4 regions of the Alteromonas sp. 5NS40-0096 genome follow, and region 3 is predicted to be linked to each of the others. Evidence: predicted binding sites of a transcription regulator. Region 3 holds the regulator's gene; each other region holds the start of a gene.

Region 1 (7,273 bases), on a different contig from region 3:
TCACCTACAGCGAGGGCAATCTCACGTTGTGCCATGGCATAACGCGTCAAAGAATCAATCAGTAACAATACGTTCATGCCTTGGTCGCGGAAGTATTCAGCGATCGTAACCGCCGTCTCGCACCCCTTTAGTCTCATCAATGGCGACGTATCCGCGGGGGCAGCCACAACCACGGCTTTTTGACGCTCTTCCTCTGTCAGTATTTCCTGAATAAACTCTTTGACTTCTCGACCCCGCTCTCCGACTAGACCGACAACCACCACATCAGCATCAGCACCTCGAGTCATCATACCCATCAACACACTTTTCCCTACACCACTGCCTGCAAACAAGCCCATGCGCTGCCCAACACCAACGGTGTTCAGTGCATTAATGGCTCTCACTCCTACATCCATTGGCGTATTGATAGGACGACGAATAAGTGGGTTCATCGGCGGCTTCGACGTCGGTACCCGTGTTTCTGGAATAATAGCGCCGAGCCCATCTAATGGTTGGCCATTACCATCAACCACTCTACCAAGTAAGTTCATGCCAACAGGTAAGCCGCTGTCGCGACTGAGTGGCAAAACACGAGAGCCTGGCACGATGCCTCTGACGGCCTCAGTTGGCATTAAATAGGTGATGTCGTCACCAAAGCCGACGACCTCTGCCTCAATTTCCCCCTCAATGGTCTGTACCAAACACTGGCTGCCTACTGGCAGTTGGCAACCGACAGCTTCAAGTGTGAGTCCAATCCCCCTAACCAGTTTGCCTGCGGCAACCGTCGGCGGGTTGGGAATGTGTTGCTGGAGATTTTGAAAATGCTGAGCAAGAGAGTCAGTCATCTGCCAGACCTTGGTCTAACAAAAATTTGGTCAATATTTCTTTGCTGCGACGTTCTACAGAAACGTCGACCGCATTGTGCTCTGTTGTAATATCGCAGCCGCCTCTCTCGAGAGCGGGCGTCTCTACAAACTGCCACCCCTTTTCTGTCTCTACATCCTCTCCATAGTGGGCTTTTACCATGGCAATGTCTTCAGGATTTAGATGAATCTGGTAGCGATTTTCATTTATCGGAAGCGCTTTTAATCCTTCGCTTAATGCTTGTAGCACAACCTTTTCACTCAACACAGATTCCGTTCGAATCACAGCTTTTGCCAATGAGACTGAGAGTTTGGTGATTTCTTGTTTCGCTTGTTCAGTGACTTGTTCTAACGGATGATGGATTTGTTCGGACATAGACTGCCAATGATTGGCAAGACTGTTAATTGTCTCTTCGCCTGCAGCTAAACCCGATGCTTTCCCCTCTTCGAAGCCCGAATCAAATCCTTCTTTTTTACCCTCGGCTAAACCTTCTTCTTTTCCTTCTTGGTAGCCAATTTGCTTGCCTTCACTGTGACCTTCTTCATAGGCTGCTTGACGAATCGCTTCTATTTCTTCAGCAGTAGGCGGTAGAATTTCTTCCTCTTCTTCAGGAGGTTCATATACCCAATCTGACCGTCGATTTAGCGCATTCGTTTTGTTTTCTTCATGCGCTTTCACAACCGACTCAACGTAGGGAATGTCCCACGTTTTAGCATCGACTTCATCTGGATTGAGGCGCTTTACTGACATACGTCATACCTATTTTGAATCAACAACATTAGAGGAATTCTTCCCCGCCACCACCGCCAAGCATGATCTCGCCGGAGTCTGCCAAGCGTCGAGCAACCGATAGGATTTCTTTTTGTGCTGTTTCCACTTCACTGATGCGTACTGGGCCCATTGCCTCGAGATCATCAACCAACATTTCTGCGGCACGTTTAGACATATTCGCCGTGATCTTATTCTTGAGCTCTTCGTCGGCCCCTTTGATGGCTTTGAGCAAGGCGTCTTGTTGCACTTCACGAAGAATGGCTTGAATGCCTCTGTCATCGACATCGACGAGGTTATCAAAGACAAACATCAAGTCTTGAATCTGTTGACTCATTTCTTCATCTTGCTCACGAATCGCATCCATGAGCTGACCTTCAATATTGGTGTCGAGATAGTTCATAATGTCAGCAGCAGACTTAAGGCCGCCCATCTTCGCGGCTTGTGCACCGGCCTGTCCGGCAAACTGTTTCTCCATGATTTCGTTCAATTCTTGTAGCGCAGCTGGTTGAACTTCTTCCAAGTTGGCAACCCGCATCAACAGATCCAGCCTGACTTTTTCAGGGAACTGGGACAAGATTTCGGCGGATTGCTCTGGCTCCAAATACGACATAACAATCGTTTGAATTTGGGGGTGCTCGTTGCGGATGATACTGGCCACTTGTTTGGAATCCATCCACTTGAGTGAGTCCAAGCCTTTCGCGCCGCTTCCCATGAGAATTTGATCAATGAGATTCGCTGCTTTGTCTTCACCCAAGGCAGCCGTTAATGCACGCTTAACAAAGTCTTGGCTTTGGAAACCAATGGTTGAGTAATTTTGAATTTCCTCGATGAAATGTTTATGTACAGCCGTAATTTTCGACTGTGTCATATCATCGATTTTCGCCATCTCGGCACCCAATTTTTGCACTTGCTTTGGCTCTAAGTGCTTTAAAATTTGTGCTGCATCTTCTTCTGACAAGCTAAGCAGTAATATGGCAGCTTTCTCGACACCTTCGAGCTTACTGACATCATACCCGGGTTCTGTTGTCGCTAATTCTTCAGACATCTCTTTACCTTACTCGTCTTGTAGCAGCCAGCCCTTCACGACTTGGGCGGATAATTCAGGTTCGTTGGCAACAAGGGCACGAACGGCTTTCAATACATCTTCATCTTTGTGTAAGTCCGGCAGCATCAATGAACCATCCGGAGCAAAACCAACCGCTCCCTCATCAAACTCCTGGCTCAGCATGCTGATGGTTTCGTCACCCAAGTCAAGTGCTTCATCTGCATCAAACTCATCTCCCGCTTGTGCATCTTCAGGATTAAGCAGTTTCTTAACGATTGGACGAACAACAACCAATATGAGGACCAATGCCAATAAAAAGCCACTTACGAACTTAATTTTAGGCCACATTCCAGGTTGTTCCCAAAGCGGTACATCTTCGACCTCACCGGCATCAACTCTGCGGAAAGGAATACTGACCACCTCGAGAGAGTCACCGCGGGTAACATCGAAACCGATACCGCCTTGTAATAAACGGCGAATGTTGAGCAATTCTTCTTGATTGCGAGGCTCCGTTGTAACAGTGCCATCCTCTGCTGTAGTTGCGGTGTAGTCCACTGCGACAGATACGCTCAAACGACGGATAACCCCGGTTTGTTGCTTGGTGTGACTAATGGTCGTATCTAGCTCGTAGTTTCGTGTCGTTTCTTTACTGTTGCGGCCTGGTACAACTTGTTCGACATCACGCCCTACTGCGTTTTCTGGGATATTCGATTCTAGCGGCGGTTGATTCGTCAATGCTCCTGGAATACCACCAGCCACTTGGCCAACACTGTTTTCCTCTATCAACATTTCACTTCGAACGGCCGGCAGGTCGGGATTGTAACGGCGTTGTGTTTGCTCAACCGAAGTAAAGTCCATGGTGACATCGGCTTGCGCAGTGTAGTTACCCAAACCTAAAACGGGTATCAAGATGGCGTCAATTTTGTGAAGGTATTCTTGCTCCCGTTGCTGCTCGATTTCATATTCTTTGCGGGCACGTGCACTAAGCGAATCTTGTGAACCCGAATTCAGCAAGCGTCCATTGCTGTCAGTCACCGTCACTCTCGACGGCTCCATTCCTTGCACAGCAGAAGCAACGATATCTACTACCGCATCGACTTCTTCTGCCGAGATAACGGCGCCGCGCTTGGCTGTCAAGACAACAGTTGCACTGGCCTTTTTCTCACGTCGAGCAAATACATTCTCCTTTGGCATTGCCAGTAGCACCCGAGACTTTTGAATACTGCTGATGTCTTCAATCGTTCGAGCAATCATTTGCTCTCTTGCATGCTTAAGGCGTTCCATTTCAACTCGTTGACTAACACCAAATCCCATGTCTTGCATGATGATATCGGCGCCCGCCTCAGGCTTACCCGATACGCCCTGCCTCGTCATACCTAGTTTAATATCTTGGTACTGTTCGGCCCTTACGGAAACAAGGTTACCTTCTAATTTGTAGTCAATTTGATTAGCGTCGAGATAGTCGAGTGTTTCGATAAGCTCTTGTGTTTCCATTTTTCCCAATGGACGATAATCAGGCTCTTGCACCCAAATGACGATAAAAATGGCAATGGCGACACAAATAACTAGCACGACCACTAGCGTGATCTGACGCATCATATCGGCACTGCCGATGGCGTCCATAAATCCCGAGCGTTGTTCTGCCTCGGTGTCGGTTCCCATTCCCGAATCGGCAATCGTTAAATCTGTTCCAGTCGCTTCAGCCATCTCTCAAACCCCAATTACACCGGCATATTCATTATTTCTTTGTACGCTTCCAAGACTTTATTGCGTACCTGCAGTGTCGCTTCAAATGCGATACCGGACTTTTCCTTAGCAACCATCACTTCCGCTAAACTCAAACTGGTGTCACCCATTTCAAATCGCTGCTGCATTTGTTTTGACTCGAGTTGCATACTGTTCACGCCATCAACCGCGTTTTTTAGCATGGTGGCAAAGTCCTGGCCTGAGTGAGTAGGTTGAATTTGATCAACAGGCATTTCCGGTTGCAAACGCGTTTGTCCGATCATGGCCTGCATTTCTTGATACAAACTATTGGCTTTCACATCCATCTTGGCTTACCTCGGTTAAGTGCTCGAGCGCTATTTCGCTAATAATCACTTTCTGCAATTACCGAACCAACTTTAAAAACCTATAAAATTCATAAAGATAGAGTTACACGCCAATAAAATGACACAAAAAAAGCAGCTTGCGCTGCTTTTTTTACGTCTTACCGACACTATGCTGGTACTTGAATACCATCCTCACGCATCCTCGCGAGTTTATATCTCAATGTACGTGGACTGATACCTAACTTTTCGGCGACATCTTTGCGTTTGCCGTTACACAATTGCAAGGTATCAAGGATAATTTGATGTTCTTGTTGCCTCAATTCAGAGCCCAAGCGACTTGCGTCTTGGTCTGTCACATCGATGGAATCTGTAGGCACGGCGATTGCCTCAGCACTTTCTAACATTAAATCATCCGAATCAATCACTTCAGAATCAGCTAAAATCAGTGCCCGCTGGATCACGTTTTCCAACTCTCGAACATTACCGGGCCACGAATATTGGGTCAGTTTGTTTCGTGCTGCCGCACTGAGCTTGGGGCATTGGCTGCCATTACTTGACGCATGACGCACCAATAGATGTTCTGCAAGAGGCACTATGTCTCCAGTGCGCTGACCAAGTGGCAGCCATGTCAGTGGAAACACATTCAATCGATAGTACAAATCTTCTCTAAATTCGCCTGCGTCTACTGCCTGCTTGAGGTCTCTGTTACTTGTTGCAATGACCCTTACATCCAATTTAATGGTTTTACGGCCGCCTAAACGCTCGACCTCTCGCTCTTGCAGTACACGTAATAACTTAGCTTGCAACGCTAAGTCCATCTCGGTGATTTCGTCGAGTAAAATGGTGCCACTTTGTGCTTGTTCAAATTTTCCGGGACAGGCTTGAATCGCCCCCGTGAATGCACCTTTTTCGTAACCAAACAGCGTCGCCTCCAGCATGTTCTCTGGAATAGCAGCACAGTTAATTGCAACAAAAGGGGCTTCATTTCGCGGAGATTTATCGTGAATGTATCGAGATAATACCTCTTTGCCTGAACCACTTGGCCCAAGCACCATTACATTCGCTTCAGAGCGCGCCACTTTTTCAGCCAAAGTAAGTAACTTCAAACTCGAGGCATCAGCCACTATCGGCGTTCTCGATTCGACGCGCTGTGCTGGCGCGTAACGACCAACTAAGTTCAGCAAAACTTCAGGAGAGAATGGTTTGGATAGGTAATCTGTAGCACCATCTCGCATTGCTTGAACCGCATCGTCAATCGTAGCGTAGGCCGTCATCAATAATACGGGTAATTGAGAGAATTTGGTTTTGATATTTTTGAGCAGACTTAACCCATTCATACCGCCCATCTGAATATCGCTTACCACTAAATCGACAACGTGATTAGAGAGTACAACCAACGCTTCTTCCGCGCTGTCGGCAGCGAGAACACGGTATCCCCCTAACAGAAGTGTATCAACAAGCGCCTCTCTTAAGCCGGCATCGTCTTCAACGATAAGAATAGTTGTTTGGTTCATTATGCTGCTCCACTTACTGATACATTTGCGGTTTGGCTATTAGGTGAAATCAAAGGAAGAGCAATAGTGAAAACCGCACCGCGCGATGGCGCATTGATAACACTCAATTTACCTTGATGTGCGTGTGCTACGGTTTTGACTACTGCCAAGCCAAGCCCAGTGCCTTGGGTCTTGGTAGTGAAAAAAGGCTCAAATATTTTGTCTTTGTGTTCATCAGCCACACCGGGCCCAGCGTCTGCAACAGATAGGCAGAGCTGACCATCGAAGATATTTGCAGAGAGACTTATTGTCGATCCCTTTGGTGAGACTTGGCAGGCATTGTGAACTAGGTTAAGAATCGCCCCCTGCAAAGAGGTGATATTACCCATCACGCTTGCATGTTGGTCGAAACCATTAAACACGAGGTTCAATTGATGCTGTTGTGATAAGGTTTCGCTGTTCGGTTCTACAGCGCCGCGAATATCAGCCAGTGACAAACAACTTACCACTTGGTCATCACCTGACTTAGCGAACAACAACATGTCATTAACTTGGCTCTCAAGTTCTTTCAATCTGTCATTCAGTTTGTTGGCAAATTGATGACTGGCCTCGGGCGCTAAACCTTTTCGCTTTAAGTTAGACGCATACAACATGGCAGCAGATAAGGGAGTACGAACTTGGTGAGCGAGCGACGCCACCATCTTGCCCAGTGATGACAATTTCTGCATATGGCTGACTCGAGCCTGAAGCTGCCGAGTTTCGGTCAGATCCGTAATAACGATAAGCTGCCCTGGTTCGTTTTCCAAAGGCGTAATAGAAAGCTTAACTCGACGACCGTCCACCAACGATACCTCGTGGCCGTCATCGGCGCGAGGTTTGAATGAACGAGTAATTATCGTACGCCAAACTTGCCCTTCTAAAGGCTCGCCAAGCAAGTCCTTCGCTTGATGATTGGCCTGCCTAACTCTACCTTTGCCATCGAGTACGATGACACCTGCAGGCATTACCTGCAGAAGGTGCTGTAACTGTGATGACTGTTTGCGCAAAGCATCCAGTTCACTTTGGGTGGT
Region 2 (7,273 bases), 610 kb from region 3:
AAATATTTCTCTGGTGGATTTAATACAAATTGGATATTCTCAAGGCTATAGTACTACAACTGATTTCTCCACTTAACTTGAGTTTAGTGGCGCTAGCACTGTCTTTTGTGCTGGTTTACTTTCACCGGTTAAAAACTGCCAAAGTGTTGCGCATCTTCTCACTGTTTTGGATACTCCTTTGTTCGCAACCCTATTTTGGCGAATTGCTTCTCTACCCCCTTGAATACCATAAAGCACAGCGTACAGTTGAAGCGCAAAAACCCGACATTATCTATGTTCTCGCTTGCTATTACAGTACTCAAGGTGACGTTTCGGAAATTTCTCGCTGGGCAGAATGTTCACTGCAACGAAACGTTGAGGCTGTGAGATTACACTTTCAAACCAATAGCCCAATCTTAGTTACAGGAGGACATTTTTTAGATGACGAGAGCGTAAACTATACGAGCAAAGTGCTCGAGTTCATGACATCCTTAAACGTACCGGAAGACAAAATACTCGGAACGCATAAAGGCACAACAACTCTTGAAGAAATCAAGTCTGCTCATGCCATTCTTAAAGACAAGAATGTTTGGGTCGTTTCTTCTGCTACGCATGTAAGAAGGCTTAACAGCATGCTCGAACCAATCGTCAATTCCGCTTTGTATTTCCCCGTTGATTATAAAAGCAAAAGCCACTTAACCCCCTATATTTCAATGCCGTCTCAACAGGCTTTAGAAAAAACAAGAATGGCACTATACGCTTATTTATCCGAGCTAAAATACAAGTTCTTAGCAAACTAGCTCGTACCCGATAAATATAACTTATAGTAATTAAACGAATGAATTAACTCCTTTTTTCTCAGATTCTCTGCTACACTGAATGAACTCTTTCGGTCTGTAAAGGACGTACATGAGCGACCAACGCAGTAAAAGTATTCTAGACAAAATGAGCCAGCTAGTTGGTAAAAACAACAAGTTAGGTAAACTTTTGTCTGGCTATAGCAAACTAAGAGAAGCAAATTACATATCTTCACATTTTGCTACCTATCTCACACCACTTATTGCGGTCGATCAAAATTTAAAGAACGAAGTTTATAAGATCAGACACAATGTTTATTGTGAAGAACTCAAGTTTGAGGAAGAAAAAGAAAACGGTTTAGAAATTGACGATTTCGATGCATTTTCGATGCATTGTTTGATTCAACACGTCAGTTCTGAACACTTTGCCGGTACCGTTAGAATTGTTCGTCCAACTGAAGATGATCAACAATTGCCTATCGAAAAGTATTGCCTAGGCTCGATTACCGATGACATTTTAAGCCCCGCCAATTTCGATAGACGTGATATTTGTGAGGTATCTAGACTCGCTGTCCCTAAAGAGTTCAGGCGTCGCCAAATGGATAATTTTGACGGCGCGGCTGTGGGTGTTATCAATCAACAAACCTATTCAGAAACAGAGCTTAGATGTTTTCCTTTTATCGCGGTAGGGCTCTATTTCGCCGCTGCAGCGCTAGCATTACAAGAAGGTATTAAGCACGCATACGTAATGATGGAACCGCGGTTAGCTCGAAGTATGAGTTTCGTCGGAATCAAGTTTCAACAAATCGGTCCCGTTGTCGATTATCATGGCCGGCGCGCGCCCTATTACATTAATCAAAGTCTGTTAGAAAAGAGCCTTACCCCTAGCTTCGCGAAAATGCTAAAAGATATCCAAAATGGCTTAAACCGCAAACATTAAAAACCGCCAAAGAAACAGAACCTTCGTGTTTAACATCGGTCCTACTGCGGCTCTTCTGTCTTAGATAATTAGTTACTGAGACCTGCCTTATTGTTTACTTTATTCATCCGATTTCGACGCATCATTGTTCGTTAATCACCTCTTAAACAGACATTGAAAACGCTGTAAGCCCCGTGATTCAAACGTTAACATTATCCGAAACAGCACAAAGTCAAAACGAGCAACTATCTCTAAACGAATGTTAAATAGTTGGCAACACACAACGCTCCCCGATACCCAAAAGAGTAATCTGCAATTGTAATGAGGTTCACGCGGGGCCGTAGAGCTTTGGCCAAACGCGAACAAGTTTTCGATTTATGTTCGGCTTTAACGTTTATTTACAATATTTTGGTACTGAGCCAATTACAAATCTGAGGATTGGTCAATGTATGGTTCAATACTTACTTATCCCCAACTGCGGTACACCGCACTCAACCAATAGATTTGGCAAGTTTTACAATTGTACAGGCACAAAAAAGGCTCCTTGAAGGAGCCTTTTGTCATATTAAGAATATCTTACTTCTTTTTACGACGCTGTGCCGCACCGAAGCCGATTAGAGATAAACCGAACAATGCAATAGTAGAAGGCTCAACAACAGTTGCAGCTTCTACGTTACCAGTACCACGAACACTGTAGTTCTGTACGTTTAGACCTGACGCATCGTTTGGTGCACGACGGTTGTCATCAAAACGTGAAGTTAGACCGAACGCATCAGCTTCATAAACACCTAAGAAGAAGTCAGTAACGAAGTTGTCTGCAGCGATACCACCAAGAACTTCACCGAAGAATGCAGAGTTACCGTCAAGTAGAGGCTCACCAAGTGCAAGGTAGTCAGCAGTTGGAGTATAGATGAAATCTCTTAACGCTAGGCTTACCCATAGTGTGCCATCAGTTGCATTTACAGCTTGAGTAGCTGCGCTAGCTGCATCAACAATTAGTGCTTCGTCGAATTGACCACCAACTTTGTCGTAATCAACATATACGTTCAACCAGCCATCTGTTGCATCAATTGGCTCGTTTGGATCAGCTTGGAAGAAAAGACCACCGAATGCGAAAGTCAGTTCGCAACCATTACAGTTTGGCTCACCAACGCCAGTACCTAGTTGGAATTTACCAGCACCAACCAATTCAGGAGCGTCGCCCAAAGCTAAAGAAGTACCAAGGCTTGATACTGTTGGTGCAATTGACGTACCCGCCAAAGTTCCACCATTTACGTCAGCAGTATTATCAGTTGTCCACCACTGAGTGAAATCGATTGTTGCGCTGAAGTTAGGTAAAGTATTACCGCCTGTTTCCCAAGAAACACCACCAGCCGCACTTACTACGCCAGCATTTGCAGAAGCGCTCGCTAATAATAGAGTTGAAATTGCTAGAATCTTTTTCATGTTGTCCTCTACAAGAGTCGTTAAGTTAGTTCGCTATAAACAATGCACCAAGCGTGCCAACTTTTAAATAACTGATTTTTATAAACTTTTTAAAAACACCATTTAGGTATCGTAAAAAAAACTGACAGTCTACTCGCTTACAAAGCCGCGATCCGTAGTTTTTCTTTCTCTACCCCGGGATTATTTGTCACTATGCTATTCAAAACGCTATTGGCTTCAGACTTGTCGCCAGAAATCATTAACGCTTCGGCTAAATGTAATTTTACAGACGCAGCACCATTACTACTGGTCAGAGCCTTTCTCAAATTTCTAACAGCACTGGTGACATTGCCATTTCTCAACAAAATCATACCGTACGTATCGAGGAAATCAGGAGACGCCGGCGCTAAATCAACCGCCTGCTTCGCAAACGCTTCAGCTTCTTGATTGTTGTCGTTTACATGCAGTAACCAAGCAAGGTTGTTTAATGCAATTGCATTGCTCTCATTTTCAGACACAACCTGTCTGTACAATTCAATTGCTTTGCGATGATCTTTAGCTATGTAGAGTTCACCAAGTAACGCCAATGCATCAATGTCAGAAGGATACTTATCAGTGTGCGTAGACACTTTTGAAATGGCGTCTTCTAATCGCCCTTGCCTACGGTAGGTCTCTACTAACCTCAACAAAGCGTTATAACTCGGTCTTTCCTCCATGTAACTTTCGAGTAATAGTGAAGCTTTCTCGAAGTTATCCTTGTTGATTTCTATTTGAGCCATCAACCATTTGTAACCTGGCGACTGGCGAGCTGAATCAGAAAGCTGCGTTATCTCTCGTTCCGCTCGCCTGAAGTTGCCTAGCGTCACGTAGTTGGATGCCAGCAACAGCTTCACTTCCTCGTCATTAGGAAAGGCTCTTTGCGCTTTCGCAAGAATCGTCGACGACCCTTTTACATCGCCCATCAACTCCAACAAATTAGAACTAAACAAATAGGCGGGCTTAAAATTAGGAGACGCCTTTACCCAACGTTCAATGGTTCGATTGACGCCTTCTAAGTCTCTCAGCAACGACTGGCTTTTAGCTAAAGTAATCCAGTACAAAGGAGACGCAGTATCGTCAGAATCAAATCCAGATAGTACATCTATGGCTGCTGTCGCATTACCAGAATTAAGTAAAGTCGATGCGTACAAAGCCGCGTGATTGACACTGTCAGACTTCGCCTCATAAATTGATTTCAAAAATGGTTGAATATCATCGGTAGCACCAGATTCCGAAAGCACACGTAAATGTCTTGTAACGGCGAGTATAGAATTCGGGATAGCTTCAATTAGCTTATCGGAGTATGACCTAGCGCTTTCATAGTCTTTTTTGTCAATGTTTCTATCAACAAAGAATACAAGAGCAGGTACCGATCCCTCGTTTAATGTCAAAAGCTGTTGGAACAAATCCTCGGCTGTATCCACTTGCTGTTTACGTAGTTCAACTAGCGCTTTTATGAGTAGGCTAACGTACTCGCCGTTCTCTCCACCTTTTACCTCTTCAGCAATCTCCAACGCTTTAGCTGTATCACCACTTGAAATATAGTAGTTGGCTAAAGAAGACGACAATTTAAGTGAGTTCTCGCCGCTCGAACGAAGACTTTCTAAATTAGCGAGCGCTGAAACATCGTCTAATCCCAATTTCTCAACATTTAGTTCTACAAAACCCTCACCGCCTGTCTCTAACAAGTCATCAAAGCGCCCCAACAAATCAAGCGCAGATTGCTTCCCTTGGCTATTTTGGATGTATTCCGAGGCCGCAGAAAACAACGAAAGGTCACTGGATGTAAGGTCTGTCATGTTATTCAATGTCGTGACAGCCTCTTCTTTGTATCCCAAAGTGAGTAACGTAGCGGCATAAATACGGTATTCTGGAGAGCCAAACTCCAGCGTCGACTTCAAAGGCTGAAAGTGCTGATAAGACTGTTCAAACGCTTCCTCAAAATAAGCACTCAACGCTGCAATCAAACGAGACTTTCGATTGTCGAACCCGAACGAGATGGCTTTTTCTGCAAAAAGCTTAGCCTCTTCATAATTACCTTTATTGTAATCGATGACTGATTGTAGATAATTTAGAAACGGCTGCTCAGAGTACTGTTTCAATAGGCTATCTAAGCGAATTTCAGCCTCTTCTAACTCTCCAACACGAGCGAATGCATCGACAGCCAATATTTTAAACATTGCTGAATCGGCAAACGCATTATTGAGCTCGAGCACCGCCGCTTTAAATTGCTCAGTATCACCAGAAACCAGGCTGTAATTGGCTTTATCGAACAAGTACTCGTAATTGTCGTCTTTCACACCCGACTCGTTAATGCAGGCTAACGCTTCGGCAGCTCCAGTCTCCAGGCGCTTTACAGCACAGGCCGACAAAATGCCCAAGGTATCCTGAGTATCGAGATTCACAGAAGCAATGTCGAAGTCACGGTCTGATTTCAGTAAGTAATAGGTTTGCGTCGAGGTCGGTATCACGTTGCTATGTGATTTAATTGCACTTCGAATACCGGCAACGTCATCAGTGAACAACATAGACTGAAGCCAAAGCCTGCTATCTTGTGGGCTCAACGAAGGCGTTTTACTGACTTTTGAAAATTCCTTCTCAGCATTTTCAAACTTACCTTGGTAGAAATACACAGCGCCAAGTGCAGAATTGTAGCTCGCATTGTTGCTGTCAGTGCGAATCAGATTTTTTAAAATGACCTCTGATTCAGCGTAATTTTTATCGATTAGTGCTTTTTGAGCCAGCGCAAATTGCTCTTCTTCATTTTGTCTCTCACAGCCGACAAGTGACAAAGACGCAAGGCAGAAAACCCATCCTAGTTTTGATTTTTGTATTTTCATTTTAGTTATCTCTACTACCTTCCATAAATTTCTTCATAATTGGCACACATGGCTTCAATAGAATATTTACTCTTCACCAGTGTATATGCATTCTCGACACGCTCAACCAACACATCTGGTTTGGCCGTGTATTTTATAATTTTCTCGACTAGCTCTTGTTTTCCACCTGCTGGCACAAAAGACACTGAATCGTCACCGATAAAATGCCTAATACCTCCAACATCAGTGGTAACGACTGGAATTTTGAGAGCCATAGCTTCAAGAATCGTCATTGGCATTGCTTCATAATGAGATGTGAGGATAAAAATATCGGATGTTAACAACTGTTCGCGAATGTCTTCCCTATACCCCATAAAATCAATTTTGCTTTCAAGGTTTAATTCGTGAGCGAGACTCTCTAATTTGGCCCTCTCCGGCCCATCACCGATTATTTTAAGCTTCAAATCACTCCCAGATGCTGACGCGGTAACGTCTGCAAACGCCTCAATAAGAAGAGTTTGATTTTTCACCGCATCTAAGCGGCCAACAGTGCACAACGTTTTTTTTGGTTCTGATTGCAGAGGAACGTCATCTTCAACAACGACGCCATTTTGAATCAAGTGTAGCCTATTGGGTTTAATTTTTACGGTGTTTGATACCCAATCTCTCAAGTCTTTGGACACGACGATATAGTCATTGACGAAAAAAGAGGCGATACGTCGAATAAAGTTGTTCTTTTTGTTTAATCCGTCCGCCGCGTCACCTCCGTGGCCGTGATCACTATGTACTCTCAAAGGTACCGACGCTAAGAACGCCATTACGTGATACTCGATAGTGCCAAAATTGTAGGTGTTAATAGCGTCAGCTTTGATCTGACGAAGTAACCGAAAAAGTCGAAGGTGACAACCCAAGTCTTTACCAGGCTTTTTGTCCAAAGAATAGACTGCAATATCTCTATTTATTAAGCCTACCATCTCGTGGTCTGGCGTTAAGGTAATGATGCTATGCTCAAACTGGTCACTAGAATTATTTATCAGATTTACAATGACTTTTTCAAGTCCGCCACACCCCATACTGTAAACGAGATGTACTATTTTTCTTTTCATCAGAACACCGATTAAATTGATACCGCCATTGATTCGAGTGGCGGTATACACTATAAGATATCTACGTTAACAAACGAACTGTTTTTATCTAAATGGACCAGAATGATACCGTCAAAGTAAATATAACTAGAATTGATTATTCAAACATTCAGTCGCTAAGAGAAATCTGGTCTCAACTTTACTCAAAAA
Region 3 (7,273 bases):
GGGACGCAAACTACTTCTGAAAGTCAATGACATCATGTTAACGGCTGACGATATGCCCTTGGTCAATCTCGATGCAAGCGTTTCAGAAGCCTTGCTCGAGATATCCAAAAAAGGGTTGGGGATGACAGGCATACTCGATGACAATGGCATACTTGTCGGTGTATTTACCGACGGCGATCTCAGGCGTATTCTCGACAACAAGGCTGACATTCACGCAACCAGCGTGAGTGAAGTGATGACGAAAGGTGGCAAGACGATTCAAGAGAATGAATTGGCAGTAGAAGCGATCAACTTAATGGAAAGTCACAAAATCAGCGCTTTGTTTGTCACAAACGATGAAAATAGAGCAGTAGGCGCCTTCAACATGCACATGCTACTCAAAGCCGGAGTGTTGTAATGACAATGGTAAAAACACTCTACACCGAGTTAGATTCCGCTCTCTATAGCAAATTGTCCTCACTCAAATTATTGGTTTGTGACATCGACGGCGTGTTCTCAGACGGTAGAATTTATCTCGGTAATGATGGCGAAGAGCTCAAAGCATTTCACACTCGAGACGGATACGGTGTTAAGGCGCTGATTAACTGCGGCGTTGAAGTCGCGGTCATCACTGGCAGGCGTTCAGCAATAGTTCAGCAGCGTATGCAATCATTAACGGTAAAGCACATCATACAAGGTCAAGAAAACAAAGCTGAAGCCATCCTTGAGTTGATACAGTCTTTGGGCTTAGCCCCAGAGCAAGTGGCTTCTATTGGTGATGACATGCCTGACATTGGCATGTTTAACCACAGTGCGGTCAAGATTGCGGTCAGCGATGCGCACCCCATCGTTGCCAGCAAGGCTAACTGGATAACACAACATCGTGGTGGATTTGGTGCAGTAAGAGAAGTTGCCGACACCATTCTTCAAGCGCTTGACCGCTTGGAAGAACAACATGGGGCGAGCGTGTGAACAGACTTGGCCTGAGTATTTCCGCGCTTTTTGTGTTGGCATTGCTAATGTACTTGCCAACGTTTATGGAAGAGTCGCCGACAGACCAACAATCCGCTAAAGTGGACGCGTTGAGGCCAGCGTACTTGGCAAACAATTTAACCACGACTATGTATGACACAGATGGTAAGTTGAATCATGAGGTGTTCGCTACCACAATGGAACACTACGACCTATTGGGTTTCGTGCTGTTTCAAAACCCGATGTATACCGTATACGTGGGTGAAAATGAATCGCCATGGCAGGTGACAGCAAAGGAAGGGACACTTTATGACAACAACTTGATTCAGCTAGAAACAGATGTTGTCATAACCAATATGAGCGACGACGATTTTGTTCAGACAATAAAAACAGAGTTTATCGAAATCGACTTGAACAAAAAAACCATGACGTCGGATCAGCCCGTGGTAATAATCGGCGGGCAATACGTTATAAATAGCAATGGCTTCAATGCCGATTTGCATACCAGACAATACGAGTTAATTGATCATGTACAAACCACTTATAAACCTGGCAGCTAGTTTACTGGCCCTCAGCGCTAGTACTTTTGCACTGGCTGACGAGACCGACTTTACTAAGCCGATAAAAGTCGACTCAGCGTCTCAGTTTGTTGATGGAATTAACAAAATATCACTGTTCAAAACTGATGTTTACATCACCCAAGGCTCGTTAGTTATCGAAGCGGATGAGGTCGAAGTGGTTGCCACTGATGGCGAAGGCAACGAAGTATTCATCGCGCGAGGCAATCCCGCGAGCTATACCCAGCAAGTCACCGACGGTAAATCGGTGAATGCCAAGGCCAATGAAATTCGCTATGAAGTGAGCAAACGCAAAATTTCACTGAAAGGAAATGCAGAGCTACAGCAAGACACCAGTATGGTGCGCGGTGATACCATTACCTATGACATGGAAAAAGAACAGATGTTGGCACAAGGGTCGGAGCAACAAAATGGCAGAGTCACTACTGTGTTTAGGCCTGAAGCCATCAAAGATCTGACCGACCAAGTCGAATCTAAAGACGAAGATAAAAACGACGAGGACCAACCAAAGTAATGGCTACATTAACTGCCTCTCATTTGGCAAAATCCTATCGTTCTAGGCAAGTGGTACGCGATGTGAGCTTGTCGGTATCCAGTGGCGAAATCGTTGGACTACTCGGCCCAAACGGCGCGGGTAAGACGACAACGTTTTACATGATTGTTGGTTTGGTGCCACTGAACAAGGGTAGCATCCACATTGATGACAACGAACTGACACACCAACCTATGCATGAGCGCGCGCGCCAAGGTATCGGTTATTTACCTCAAGAAGCGTCTATTTTCCGCAAAATGACGGTACACGAAAACGTCATGGCGATTTTACAAACCCGAAAAGACTTAAACCGTCAGCAACAAGAAGAGGAAGCTGACGCTTTGCTGGACGAATTTAACATCAACCATATTCGCAACAGCAATGGGATGAGTTTGTCGGGTGGAGAACGGCGTCGAGTGGAAATTGCGAGAGCGTTGGCGGCCAACCCACAGTTCATATTGCTAGATGAACCTTTTGCTGGCGTCGACCCCATTTCGGTAAACGACATAAAAAAAATAATTCAACATCTGCGCGACCGCGGAATTGGCATCCTAATAACCGACCACAATGTGCGTGAAACCCTTGATGTTTGTGAAAAAGCCTACATTGTTAGTCATGGGGAATTGATTGCTCAGGGCTCCGCAGAGCAAGTTTTAAGCAATCAAAAAGTAAGAGATGTATACCTAGGAGAGCAATTCAAGCTATAGTTAGTATAGCGGGTTACAAATGAGCCAACAGGAACCGCAATTCGGACTTGCACTCGGTTCATTGTTTAAGGTAAAAAAGCAGGAAAATGAGAAAGTTAAGACGTAGATGAAACCTTCTTTACAGCTAAAGTTTAGTCAACAACTCACAATGACCCCTCAGTTGCAACAAGCGATCAAGCTTTTGCAGCTCTCTACGCTCGACTTGCAGCAGGAAATCCAAGAAGCACTCGACTCAAATCCACTCTTAGAAGTCGAAGATATTGGCGATGGCGATCAACCGCAAAAAAGTAACTTAGACAGTGAAAACGATGCCACTGCCGAAGCTCCTGCACCTAGTTCAGATAATATTGAAACCTCTGATGCATTAGAAAAAGACGGGTTACCCGACGAACTTCCTATCGACAGTACATGGGATGAGTATTATTCAGCGTCTTCGGCCCCTGCACCTATGGCAGCATCAGATGACGACCAAGTATTTCAAGGCGAGACCACCGACGATATCCAAGCTCACTTGCTTTGGCAGATGGGTCTGACACCATTTAGTGATATCGACCGTGTAATCGCAATGGCGATTATCGACTCAATCGATGAGTCAGGGTATTTAACGGTAACCGTTGAAGATATTCTGCAAAGTGTGAATACCGATGACGAGACAGAGGAACTTATCGAAGAGGATGAAGTCGAATGTGTATTGAAGCGAATTCAACAATTCGACCCCTTAGGTTCAGGATCTCGGACGCCGCAGGAATGTTTATTGGTGCAACTCAATCAGTTTCCCCCTGATACACCTTGGCTAGCAGAAGCAAAAATGCTGCTAACCGATTACGCGGATTTGCTCGGTAGCAAAGATTACCGAACACTGATGCGTAAGACTAAGCTAAAAGAAGACCAGCTCAGAGAAGCAATGGTGCTTTTGCAAGGGCTTAATCCTAGACCGGGCTCAGCGTTAATTACCAAAGAGCCTGAATACGTCATTCCGGATGTATCAGTCGCGAAGAAGAACGGCCGTTGGGTGGTTGAACTCAACCCGGATAGTTTGCCGAAACTCAGCATTAATCAGCAGTACGCTGCGATGAGTAAAAGTGCGCGAAGCAGCAGTGATTCACAATTTATTCGCTCACATATGCAAGAAGCCAAGTGGTTTATCAAAAGCCTAGAATCGAGAAACGATACGCTGATGAAGGTGGCAAATTGTATTGTCCAACAGCAAATGGGTTTCTTCGAACACGGTCCAGAAATGATGAAACCAATGGTGTTAAACGATGTAGCAGAAATGGTCGATATGCATGAATCCACCATCTCTCGCGTTACGACCCAAAAATATATGCATACGCCTCGCGGTATCTACGAGTTGAAGTATTTCTTCTCGAGCCACGTGGCAACGGAGTCTGGTGGAGAATGTTCGTCAACCGCGATTCGAGCGTTGATCAAGAAACTGGTTGCCGCTGAGACCCCGAGTAAACCATTAAGTGATAGTAAGATTGCTCAATTGTTGGCCGACCAAGGAATTAAAGTTGCCCGGCGGACAATAGCAAAATACCGGGAGTCTCTCTCGATTCCCCCGTCTAACCAACGAAAAAGCCTGATTTAGGCTCCACCTATAAGGAAGACGAAATATGCAAATAAACCTTACTGGTCATCATGTTGAAATAACTGATTCTTTGCGTAACTATGTCGACACCAAGTTCAGCAAGCTAGAACGTCACTTCGACCACATATCTAACGTGCATGTTATCCTCAATGTCGAAAAACTTAATCAAAAAGCAGAAGCTACGATGCACCTTAGCGGAGCGGAAGTGTTTGCCTCATCGGAAAATGAAGACATGTACGCCGCCATCGATAGTATGGTAGACAAGCTTGATCGCCAAGTGATCAAGCATAAGGAAAAACTGAAAAGGCACTAACCCTATCTGATGGATATCACAGCCATAGTCAGCCTGGATCGCACGCAATGTGCGGTCCAGTGCAATAGTAAAAAACGAATTCTAGAGATTATTAGCGAAATTGCCGCTAACAATCACCCGTCTGTTGAACAATCTACCGTATTGAGTGCACTGTTAAATCGCGAACGTATGGGAAGCACGGGAATCGGTAATGGTATTGCTCTTCCCCATGGCAGACTAGCAGGCCTGGAGCGGGTAACCGCAATTATTGTCACCAGCACGCCCGCGATAAATTTTGATGCCATCGATGATCAACCTGTCGATATCTTTTTTGCTCTGCTTGTGCCAGAAGAGCAAACCGAGGGGCATTTGCAGACATTAGCAACCGTAGCGGGTAAACTAAGCGACAAATCGACCGTTAAAGCGATTCGAAACGCCAAAACGAGTGACGACATTCTTCAAGCATTAGCCTAACGCACCATACAGGGAGACGGGGCCGTGAAACTAATTATCATAAGTGGACGTTCAGGCTCTGGGAAATCTGTAGCCTTACGCGCATTAGAAGACTTAGGCTATTATTGCGTAGATAACATTCCTGTTAACCTTTTGCCGACACTCACGCACACTGTGGTGGATGAATACGACCAAGTCGCCGTTAGTATTGATGTTCGAAACTTACCAAAAGATCCCGCAGACCTTGTAGAAATACTGGACTACATGCCTGACACTTGGGATATGACCATCGTCTACATTGATGCCAGTGACGACATTCTAGTTAAACGCTTCAGCGAAACACGCAGATTACACCCCTTAACCAAACTCAATAAGTCCTTGTCTCAGGCCATTAAAGCCGAATCCGGGTTACTCGCCCCTATCGCTGAACGCGCCGATTTGTATATCGACACTGATGGCTTTTCCATCCATCAACTGGCTGAGCTCATCAGAGAGAGAATTTTAGGCAAAAAAAGTTCTCGTTTAGTACTCGTATTTGAATCATTCGGTTTTAAACACGGTATCCCCAAAGATGCGGATTACGTGTTTGACGCCCGCTTTTTACCCAACCCTCACTGGGAACCCGATCTTAAGCACCTCACTGGCCTTGATGTGCCTGTTGAAAATTTTCTCGGGTCTCAACCCATCGTTCCTAAATTCATATTGCAAATACAAAACCTCATTGCCACCTGGTTACCTCACCTCGAGCGAAACAATCGCAGTTACGTGACGGTGGCAATCGGTTGTACAGGTGGTCAACACAGGTCAGTATTCGTCGCGCAAAGTCTCGCGAAAATTTTTGAAGAGATACACCCGGACGTACAAATTCGACATAGGGAACTGGACCAATGAATCGAGTCGAAAAACAACTGACTATCGTTAATAAACTCGGACTTCACGCCAGAGCAGCGACTCAACTCGTTCAGCTAGCTAATCAGTTTGATGCAAATGTGACGCTGCACAAGGGCGATAAAGAAGCGAACGCCAATAGTGTATTAGGCTTAATGATGCTTGAAAGTCATCAAGGCGAGCAAGTCAATGTGGTAAGTGAAGGCAACGACGCGCAAGCGGCAATGACGGCCATTGAGACGCTGATTGCTGGTCGTTTCAATGAAGACGAATAACATTTTCCAAAGTATCACGAAATTATCACGGGTGTAGTCGGGTCTTGTTAGCCAGCAGCAGTTAACAGGACCTACAATGAAGCCATCTTATTCCCCGACTCCAATACTTTTCGCCATGGGCGTATCGCTTTTACTTATCGGTATCACCATGTTCTCAGGAAACCTTGGTGGCTTGAGCAAAGTTGCCTCCTTCTTCTTGGATTTCAACGAGCAATCTTCTGGGCTTATTACCACTGGTGTTGCCAGCGTATTTACCATTTTGGGAGCATTGTCATTTGTCGCTATTCGTATCAACGCACTGCGCAAATGGCTCGGATTGGCGCTTGTCTCTTTCAGTATACTGCCTTTACTGACACTGTTTTCAGACATTCACTGGATCGATAGCTTAGGCGGTTTCCCCGCTATCGGTTCGGGTCAGGGAATAATTAAATACGTAGCCCTACTGGCTCTGGGGCTAACGTTAATTCCTAATTTTCTTTGCGCCCACCAGCTGCGTTGGATCAATTACTTTCCTGTCGCATTGGTACTGCTATGGATAGGCGGAATGAAATTTACTTTGCTAGAAGCCCAAGGTATCGAAGATTTAGTGGCCACATCTCCATTCATGTCTTGGATGTACAGCTTTATGGATGTGCAACAGACATCTAACGTCATTGGCGTTTACGATATCATCGCATTAGTGCTACTCGGTTTTGGCCTGGTGTATCGCAAATTCCTGTTGTTCGGCGTGCTCATGAGCGGTGCGGTTTTTGTTATGACTCAGACCTTTTTAGTTAGCTTTTCAGCGTCAGTAGACCAAGGGGTTTTAACCGGTACAGGTATCTTCATCATCAAAGACTTATGGTTCATTGCTAATTTATGGGTGCTGTTTACATTGGAAGATGACGATATCGACTGTGACCCTTTCTTTGCGAGAAAAGAAAATTAAAGATTGTGTAAAGGTAACGAATTCTAGATGACCAAGTGGCTGTGATTTGGGTATGCTAGCTCTGAGTGAAATAAAGGG
Region 4 (7,273 bases), on a different contig from region 3:
TAGATACGTAGACCACTTTACATACAAATAAGTTGCATCGGTCTTTGACGTCACCATACTGTAGATGCCGCCAAACTTACAATGACTAAATTTTTGTATGGTATTGGCGGCAATACATATATTCATCGATCAAACAGCAGTTAGGATACTATTGGCTGCGACGCATCATTTTGTCATCTAGCGCGGCGCTGAAGTATGTCAAAACCAATGCGAGCGCGGAGATGACAGCTCCCACCCAGGCGGTATCGCGCAAAGTGAAATGATCAACGATCGTCCCACCAGTTATTGAACCGATGGCAATACCGACATTGAAAGCGGCGATATTTAGTCCCGAGGCCACATCCACCGCTCTTGGAGCGTGTTTTTCGGCAAGTTGAACAACATAGACTTGTAATGGTGGAACATTGCCGAAGGCAAATGCTCCCCAAATTAACACAGTCACTAAAGCTGCAAATTTAAATGACATAGCAAAAGTGAATGCGACGAGAATGAGAGTTAAACCAGTAAAAATGGTTTTTAAGGCCGAAAGGGGCCCGCGTTTATCCGCAAGTTTGCCTCCCCAAATGTTACCGATGGCAACGGAGACACCGTAAATTAGCATGATCAGCCCTATGGTTGTAGAAGCGAAACCGGCTTCCTGCTCGAGTATCGGTGCAAGGTAGGTAAAAGCGGTAAATGTCCCTCCATAACCCAGTGCTGTCATCAGATAAACCAAAAGCAACCGAGGTTGAAGTAAGACATCGAGCTGGTTTTTTAACGTTGCACTAGGTGGTTGCTTTATATCGGAGGGAATTAACAATGCACTACCAATAAATGCGACAACGCCCAATAATGAGACAATCAGGAAAGTCGCACGCCAACCAAGTATTTGCCCAATCCAGGTTCCCAATGGGACGCCTGTGACTAAAGCAACGGTTAAGCCAGTGAACATAATGGCAATTGCACTTGCTTCTTTGTTTTTTGCAACCAAAGACGTTGCAATTGTGGACCCGATCGAAAAGAAAACGCCATGGGCTAACCCTGTTAAGATTCGGGCGGCAATCAATGAACCATAACTTGGTGCTTGCCACGCCAATAAATTCCCAACAATGAACAATGCCATCAACGCCAGCAGCACGTATTTTCGATGCCACTTGCCTGTTAAAGCCGTCAGCACCGGGGCACCGACTGCGACGCCCGCGGCATACAAGCTGACGAGTAATCCGGCAGAGGGTAATGATACATCGAGGTCGGCAGCGATAGTGGGTATCAAACCCACAATAACAAACTCTGTTGTGCCAATAGCAAAGGCACTCAGTGTCAGAGCGAATAATGCAATAGGCATAAAAACTCCTGTGATTTAATGTGAGCGGAGTATTACTCTTTTTAATTTTGATAAAAACGACAATAATTAGAAAACATTTTTGTTGAAAATGAGAAAGTGATGCCAGTTCGTTCAAAAACAGAAGATCTAGAAAACTTTATTGCGGTTGTCGATGCGGGGGGCTTTTCTGCCGCGGCGGAATTGCGTGGAGTGCAAGTGGCACGTGTTTCTCGCTCCATTGCAAGGTTAGAGGCCAGTCTTGGCGTTAGTGTGATCAACCGCACCACTAGGCGAGTTGAGTTAACGCAAGAAGGATCAATATTCTTAGCGCATGTCAGAGAGGGAATGAACGCGATTGAACGGGGAGAGGAGTGCCTCCGTTCGATGCATACCGCGCCATCAGGTTTGCTTAGAGTCGATGCAGCGAGCCCGTTTGTTTTCCATCAAATAGCACCTCATGTTGGGGCATTTTCTCAGCAGTATCCTGATATCAGGCTAGATATTACCTCCCACGAAGGGATTATCGATTTGCTCGAACATAAAACCGATATCGCCATAAGAATTGGTGATTTAAAAGATTCAAATTTACATTACAAACTGCTCGGACGCAGTCGGCTGATGTTAGTCTGCAGTCCAAGCTATCTCGATACAAACCCTTCGATAACCAGAGTCTCGGACTTGATGCAGCATCAACTGATTGGTTTCAGTGGTAGATCGAAATTAAATCGTTGGCCATTAAGCGAGGCGTGTGACCTGACTTTTGCACTGCAAGCGAGTAGCGGCGAGACAATTAGACAACTGTGTTTGTGTGGTCAAGGTATTGCATTGATGTCGCGCTTTATGTGTTATCAAGACATCCGCCGCGGGGACCTCGTCGAGATTCTGCCCGGTTCAGTGGTTACACCTAATACGCGAGAGGCGGTTCATGCCGTGTATTATAAAAATAGTGCTGTATCGTCTCGCATTTTGGCATTCATGGATTTTCTAAAGCCTAGGCTCGAGTTGTAAATCGCTCTCGATAGTGTCTGGGGGAAAGCATCATTTCTTTTTTGAAGGCCACAGACAAGTGAGGCAAACTCGAAAACCCGGTCAAATTCGCAATGTCTGTTATCGGTAATGAAGTCATAGATAAATAATGGCGGACTAAGCTCACTCTTCTCAGTAAAACAAAACGTTGCGGGGAGACGCCAACACTGTTCGTAAAAGCACGGGAAAAGTGCGAGCGACTGAATCCTGCGATATCGGCCAATCGATTTACTTTCAGTTCTTCACCAATGTGTTGGTCAACATAGTGTTTGATAGTTTGTACGGTATCGAGCGTCAAGGTTTCTGCTCCCTGAACAGTTTTGCCTGGCATACTGGCTTCACATAAACCCACTCTCTGGACAAGAGCCTTCGACAACGCATCGAGATACAATAAATCCACTGCGGTATCAGCTAATAGGCTGCGTCTAAGTTCGCTAAACAGCGTATTGATGCCTACCTCTGGCGCAATTGTCAGTACATCTACTACCAAGGCCGTTGGGGCAACGTCGAGTTCGATACCTATTGCGATGTACTCTGGTGGATCATCAAAGTCGATATGAAAATACTGATTGGCTGGAAACAAAAAAGTACTGTGCGCCTCAATTTCTTGCTTACGGGTTTGTCGATGATCCGCAGTCAACAAGCCCTTACCATGAGAAAAGGTATGAAGCAGGACGAACTTATCAATTTTGCAATGAAAGCGATGACGTTTTGGGGGATACAAATGATAGTGATAGTGCTGAGACGATAAACTCATTCCCCATCTAGGCAGGTGAGTGAGTGATGGTTCACCTTGATTTGAATAGCGACGAGCACTAGGTTCTAACTCTATCATTTACTCTTATTCAGTTTGCGAGAAGCCACTATTATAGTAAACCATTCACAGTGACGTTTTAGTATCAATAATCAATCTGCATTTTAGCACGCTAATTCATTGTGTATTCAAAGGATTGATACTGATTACCGTTTGAGTTGTGGGCGTTAGCAAATTAGAATAGAGCAAATTTTTAATAGCTCTTATCGCTTTTTTCGTTGAGCTGTCAGATGTAAGGAGTTGTGAATGAACCGAAATCGGCCTAAAAATTTAGACCTGGCTACGATCAAGCTCCCAGTAATGGGATTGGCATCGATTTTACACCGAATTAGTGCGGTTGTTATCTGGGTTGGGTTGTTTTATTTTCTTCCAACACTCTACGTTTCGCTATCCAATGCGCAGGGTTTGCAAAATGTACAAGCGATGCTGTCAAATAATGTTATTGCACAGTTTTTCGCGTGGGGCTTTTTAACAGCTCTTGGTTATTACGTGTGTGGTGGCCTCAAGCATATTATTCAAGAGTTTGGTTTTTTTGAAACCTTGGAAGGTGGCCGCTTAATATCACAAGTGGCACTGGGATTAGGTATTGTGCTGAGCATACTAACCGCATTTTGGGTATGGGGATAAGATCATGACAACAAAACGCAATGGTGTAAGAGAGTGGTTGTTCCAACGTTTTAGCAATGTATTGATCTTTGTTTTTGCGGGCGTTTACATTGGCTCTATTTTATCAATGGACAGCATAGATTATGCTACTTGGTCAGCCTTCCATACAGCGACATGGTTCAAAGTGTTTGCGTCAGTAACCCTTGTTATTGCGATGGTAAACTCGCTATTAGCCGGGTGGCAAATTGGCACCGACTATACACAAAAGGTACCGATTCCCGGGTTCGGCGTTATGTTCCATACTTTTTATACGGTTGCTTCAATTGGATTACTCGCTTTTGGTTTGTACATTTTGTGGTAACTACACATTAAAGAGAAAAGCAGGCTTAAGCCTGCTTTTTTTATGTCTATTGTTTACGGCGTCTTATGACTAAGAACGCTAGTGCCATCGCCAGTAGACTAAAGGATGCCGGCGAGGGTACGGCGGTTACGCCAAACTGAGCGATCCGTGCACCTGTCGGTCTAATAAGTTGTCTAATGACCGTGTGATTATCACTTTCAAAGTTGCTGCCATAAAAGCGAATGGATTCAATCTCGTCGAGGCGTGTATCGGCGAACAGGTTAACGAAAGCAAACGGTTCCCAATTGGCGTGATACTGAGCAGGAGAACTTGGATTGCCCCACGATGGATTGCCGTAGTGTGCCGCAGTCAAAGATGGCGAATTGAGGATATCGCTCGTTGAGAACTCAAAATCTTGAGTCCGAGTTTTTACGCCAAGGCGATTGCCTCCGTCTCCAGCACTCCACCAAAAACCAAAATAACCGACAGGTTGTGTGAAAGTCAGGGTCATTTCATTGCCGCCTCTCGGAATAAATAGGTATTTACCTGAACCACCGGACCCTCCCCATTTATTCGCGCTATTGATTTTGACCTTACCTCGAGTTGCTTCATAGGTGCCAAATGCATTGGTTTTGGTGCCAGTAAATTTACCAGATTGCCAATCATCGAACGTTTCTACTATCGTGGGCGATGTGGTTGACGCGTATTGCTCCTCCGGTGCCGATAACGTGAAAATGAGCGCCCCATGAGCGTTGGTCATCATCAAAGTTGTGAAAAATACGGTAAACAAGGTTTTGCTCACTTTCATCATGCTTCTCCTCCATTAAAACTGAGAAGTTGCCAATAATGTGCCAAAATATAACTGTATGATTTCATTGATTAAATTGTTTTTGGTGCCATGGGATTTTGCAAAATGCATTGCGAATTTTAAAACTAAACGCAATTGAACGATTAGATTTGGTGGTTGAAAAGGAAGAAGACGCTACGATAGGGATCGCATCTTTGTAGGACGAGAACTGGTGACGTCTAGGCAGATCGATTCGGGTCAGTGGACAAGGAAAAGGGCGACCGATACCGTTTGAATTTCGCTGTATTGACAAAGTGGGGCCGGACTTTGTCCGCCCCAATAGGTAAACTAGGCAGACAAAAAGTCGCTATAGGTATTCAATAGCTCTGGGCGTTCCCAGTGCAGGAAATGGCCTACCTCCGGGATCAATTTGAACACACAATTTGGGATCCGATCAGAAACCGCCCGAATTTGTTCATGGTCCAAAATCATATCGAATTCACCATTCATAATTAGCGTTTTAGCGGTAATTTTTGATAGATCAATATGCTCTTCTAAGTCTTCGGTTTGCTCTACAAACATGCAATGTGCATAGAAACTCAAGAACTCTTCATGGGTCATGGTACTGAATTGTTCAACGATTTGCCGTTTTTGCGATTCGGGAATGAATTGCCCAAAACTTTGTATCATTAATGGTGCGATATCCTCGGTTCGGCCTTCTTCAAACAGGGATTTTCCGGCGTGAATGACGCCGAGGATCTCTCTGTTCGGTTTGACACCAAAGCTACCGAGCATCAGCTTATCGATCATTTCCGGATGTTTTGCCGCAACAGCGGCTGATACTATGGTTCCCCAGGATGCAGCAGCGATAGTGACTTTGCCGTTGCGATTCGTTTCAGAAATCACTCGAACAAGCACTTCTTGTTGTTCATCGAATCCAATCGCAGGATCTCCAGATAACACCTTGGCTCGACCTTGACCGGGTAAGTCGAATACAACAACAGAGTACTGCTCTACAAAACGGCTAACAAAGCTTCTCCATGCCGCCATAGTTTGTTTGGCGCCACTTACGCATATGATCGTTTCTTGTGCCTCACCGTAGATGCGATAAGGTACTTCAAACCGACCAACATTGACTTTTCCTTTTACTACTTTCATTGACTATTGGAGCCCTTTGTTTTTATTGTTTTGATTGTGTTGCGGCAGGTGCACTCAGGTTAGCAATCATCTTTTCTCGATCGACTACGGCGTGATCGCCAAGCCATATTGACCAGAGTAATCGCGACAACAGAGGACTTTGAACCTCACCGACAACCTCGCCTTCGTAGATGGACAATAGTCGTCCATCAGGTAACCAACGTAAAACGAACAGATCATTGCGCTTTACGTCCTGGTTAATAAGCTGTTTAAACTGATCTAACGCTGCGCTTACTTGCGAAAACTCGTCGCCAACGCAATTTTTATTTACGCCTTTCGTCAGTGTTTTTTGAACTTTTTCAGCGTCTAAATCTCGGTCAAAGACAATCGATATTTGTTTTGGGCTTGGAGAAGCCATTATGGCCTCATACACGTCACCGTCCGGCGCAACAATGTCGTTAGGGTTGACGTAGTGGGCGACGGAGTAAACCGGGAAAAACATGATTTTTCGTTTGGCATGCCCAGTGAGAGATAATCCGACAGTTTGATTGTCGTAGGTCACGTCGAGGCGCGGATGGAATAGGATATCGTCGATTTTTGCAAACGCAGGGGGCACGCTTCCTAGCATCAGTAGCCAAGCTAAGAATCCTGTTGTCATTGCGCGTCGAGGCGCTGTCAGTTCAGATATCATAATCGCGTGTTAAAGGGCCTAGTCCGGCCACTCAGCTTGCATTATGTACAAAATATCGCATAACTTTACGTTATAAACTAGTTCCAATACTTATTATTTACGTTTGAGAGCGGGAATTAGATTGATCTTTATAAGCAGATTGATGAGGCTCAAATGTCCCACCGCGCAGTTTTGTTACAACGAGTATCAGTAGTCCGACATTTGCCCCAATGATAATAAACATAGCGGGTAACCCACCTAAGTTAGACATCATCTTCACACCTTCTATGCTGGCATAGCTAACCATAACCCAGGCAATGATGCCGATACTCGCACCCCATATGTATTTCAACGATGTAGAACTGGCAGACGTTTGTGTTTCTCTATCATTTTGACAAAGCTGACTAATGACATCGGTATTGGAGTCTGCTGCGGTAACAAACGAAATGAAGGTCACCACAATAAATACCGCAGCAATAAGCTCCGAAAAGGGAAGTGAGTCAAATACAGAATAGATCACGGACTCTGGCCCCGCGGTTTGAAGTTGCTGGTACAAGGCGCCATTGAGCAGCTGGTCTATATATAATGTC

The links. Region 3 encodes sigma-54, which starts transcription at its own class of promoters, with help from an activator protein. Its sites were predicted from a motif close to GTTGGCACGNNNNTNGNNT; they were not measured.
Region 1: the regulator sigma-54 is predicted to act here: its motif matches at 4,763-4,781, upstream of fliE (flagellar hook-basal body complex protein FliE).
Region 2: the regulator sigma-54 is predicted to act here: its motif matches at 3,184-3,202, upstream of AC27G9_RS09765 (PEP-CTERM sorting domain-containing protein).
Region 4: the regulator sigma-54 is predicted to act here: its motif matches at 4,927-4,945, upstream of AC27G9_RS10645 (PEP-CTERM sorting domain-containing protein).

Annotation. Positions count from the first base shown of each region.
Region 1 covers NZ_BAAJLQ010000003.1:508,941-516,213, reverse strand. Annotated here, with positions in the region: gene fliI (flagellar protein export ATPase FliI) at 1-824, opposite strand, end outside; gene fliH (flagellar assembly protein FliH) at 817-1,593, opposite strand; gene fliG (flagellar motor switch protein FliG) at 1,622-2,659, opposite strand; gene fliF (flagellar basal-body MS-ring/collar protein FliF) at 2,669-4,366, opposite strand; gene fliE (flagellar hook-basal body complex protein FliE) at 4,381-4,710, opposite strand; gene AC27G9_RS12210 (sigma-54-dependent transcriptional regulator) at 4,878-6,224, opposite strand; gene AC27G9_RS12205 (sensor histidine kinase) at 6,224-7,273, opposite strand, start outside.
Region 2 covers NZ_BAAJLQ010000002.1:880,792-888,064, reverse strand. Annotated here, with positions in the region: gene AC27G9_RS09775 (YdcF family protein) at 30-779, shown strand; gene AC27G9_RS09770 (PEP-CTERM/exosortase system-associated acyltransferase) at 889-1,716, shown strand; gene AC27G9_RS09765 (PEP-CTERM sorting domain-containing protein) at 2,272-3,141, opposite strand; gene prsT (XrtA/PEP-CTERM system TPR-repeat protein PrsT) at 3,279-5,999, opposite strand; gene AC27G9_RS09755 (glycosyltransferase) at 6,014-7,084, opposite strand.
Region 3 covers NZ_BAAJLQ010000002.1:273,864-281,136, reverse strand. Annotated here, with positions in the region: gene AC27G9_RS07185 (KpsF/GutQ family sugar-phosphate isomerase) at 1-397, shown strand, start outside; gene kdsC (3-deoxy-manno-octulosonate-8-phosphatase KdsC) at 403-951, shown strand; gene lptC (LPS export ABC transporter periplasmic protein LptC) at 948-1,511, shown strand; gene lptA (lipopolysaccharide transport periplasmic protein LptA) at 1,480-2,043, shown strand; gene lptB (LPS export ABC transporter ATP-binding protein) at 2,043-2,768, shown strand; gene AC27G9_RS07160 (RNA polymerase factor sigma-54) at 2,875-4,359, shown strand; gene hpf (ribosome hibernation promoting factor) at 4,385-4,672, shown strand; gene ptsN (PTS IIA-like nitrogen regulatory protein PtsN) at 4,682-5,125, shown strand; gene rapZ (RNase adapter RapZ) at 5,150-5,995, shown strand; gene AC27G9_RS07140 (HPr family phosphocarrier protein) at 5,992-6,267, shown strand; gene AC27G9_RS07135 (DUF417 family protein) at 6,344-7,195, shown strand.
Region 4 covers NZ_BAAJLQ010000003.1:156,515-163,787, forward strand. Annotated here, with positions in the region: gene AC27G9_RS10620 (MFS transporter) at 149-1,324, opposite strand; gene AC27G9_RS10625 (LysR family transcriptional regulator) at 1,424-2,311, shown strand; gene AC27G9_RS10630 (helix-turn-helix domain-containing protein) at 2,295-3,164, opposite strand; gene sdhC (succinate dehydrogenase, cytochrome b556 subunit) at 3,390-3,770, shown strand; gene sdhD (succinate dehydrogenase, hydrophobic membrane anchor protein) at 3,775-4,110, shown strand; gene AC27G9_RS10645 (PEP-CTERM sorting domain-containing protein) at 4,157-4,900, opposite strand; gene AC27G9_RS10650 (alpha/beta fold hydrolase) at 5,225-6,034, opposite strand; gene AC27G9_RS10655 (chalcone isomerase family protein) at 6,057-6,671, opposite strand; gene AC27G9_RS10660 (BCCT family transporter) at 6,802-7,273, opposite strand, start outside.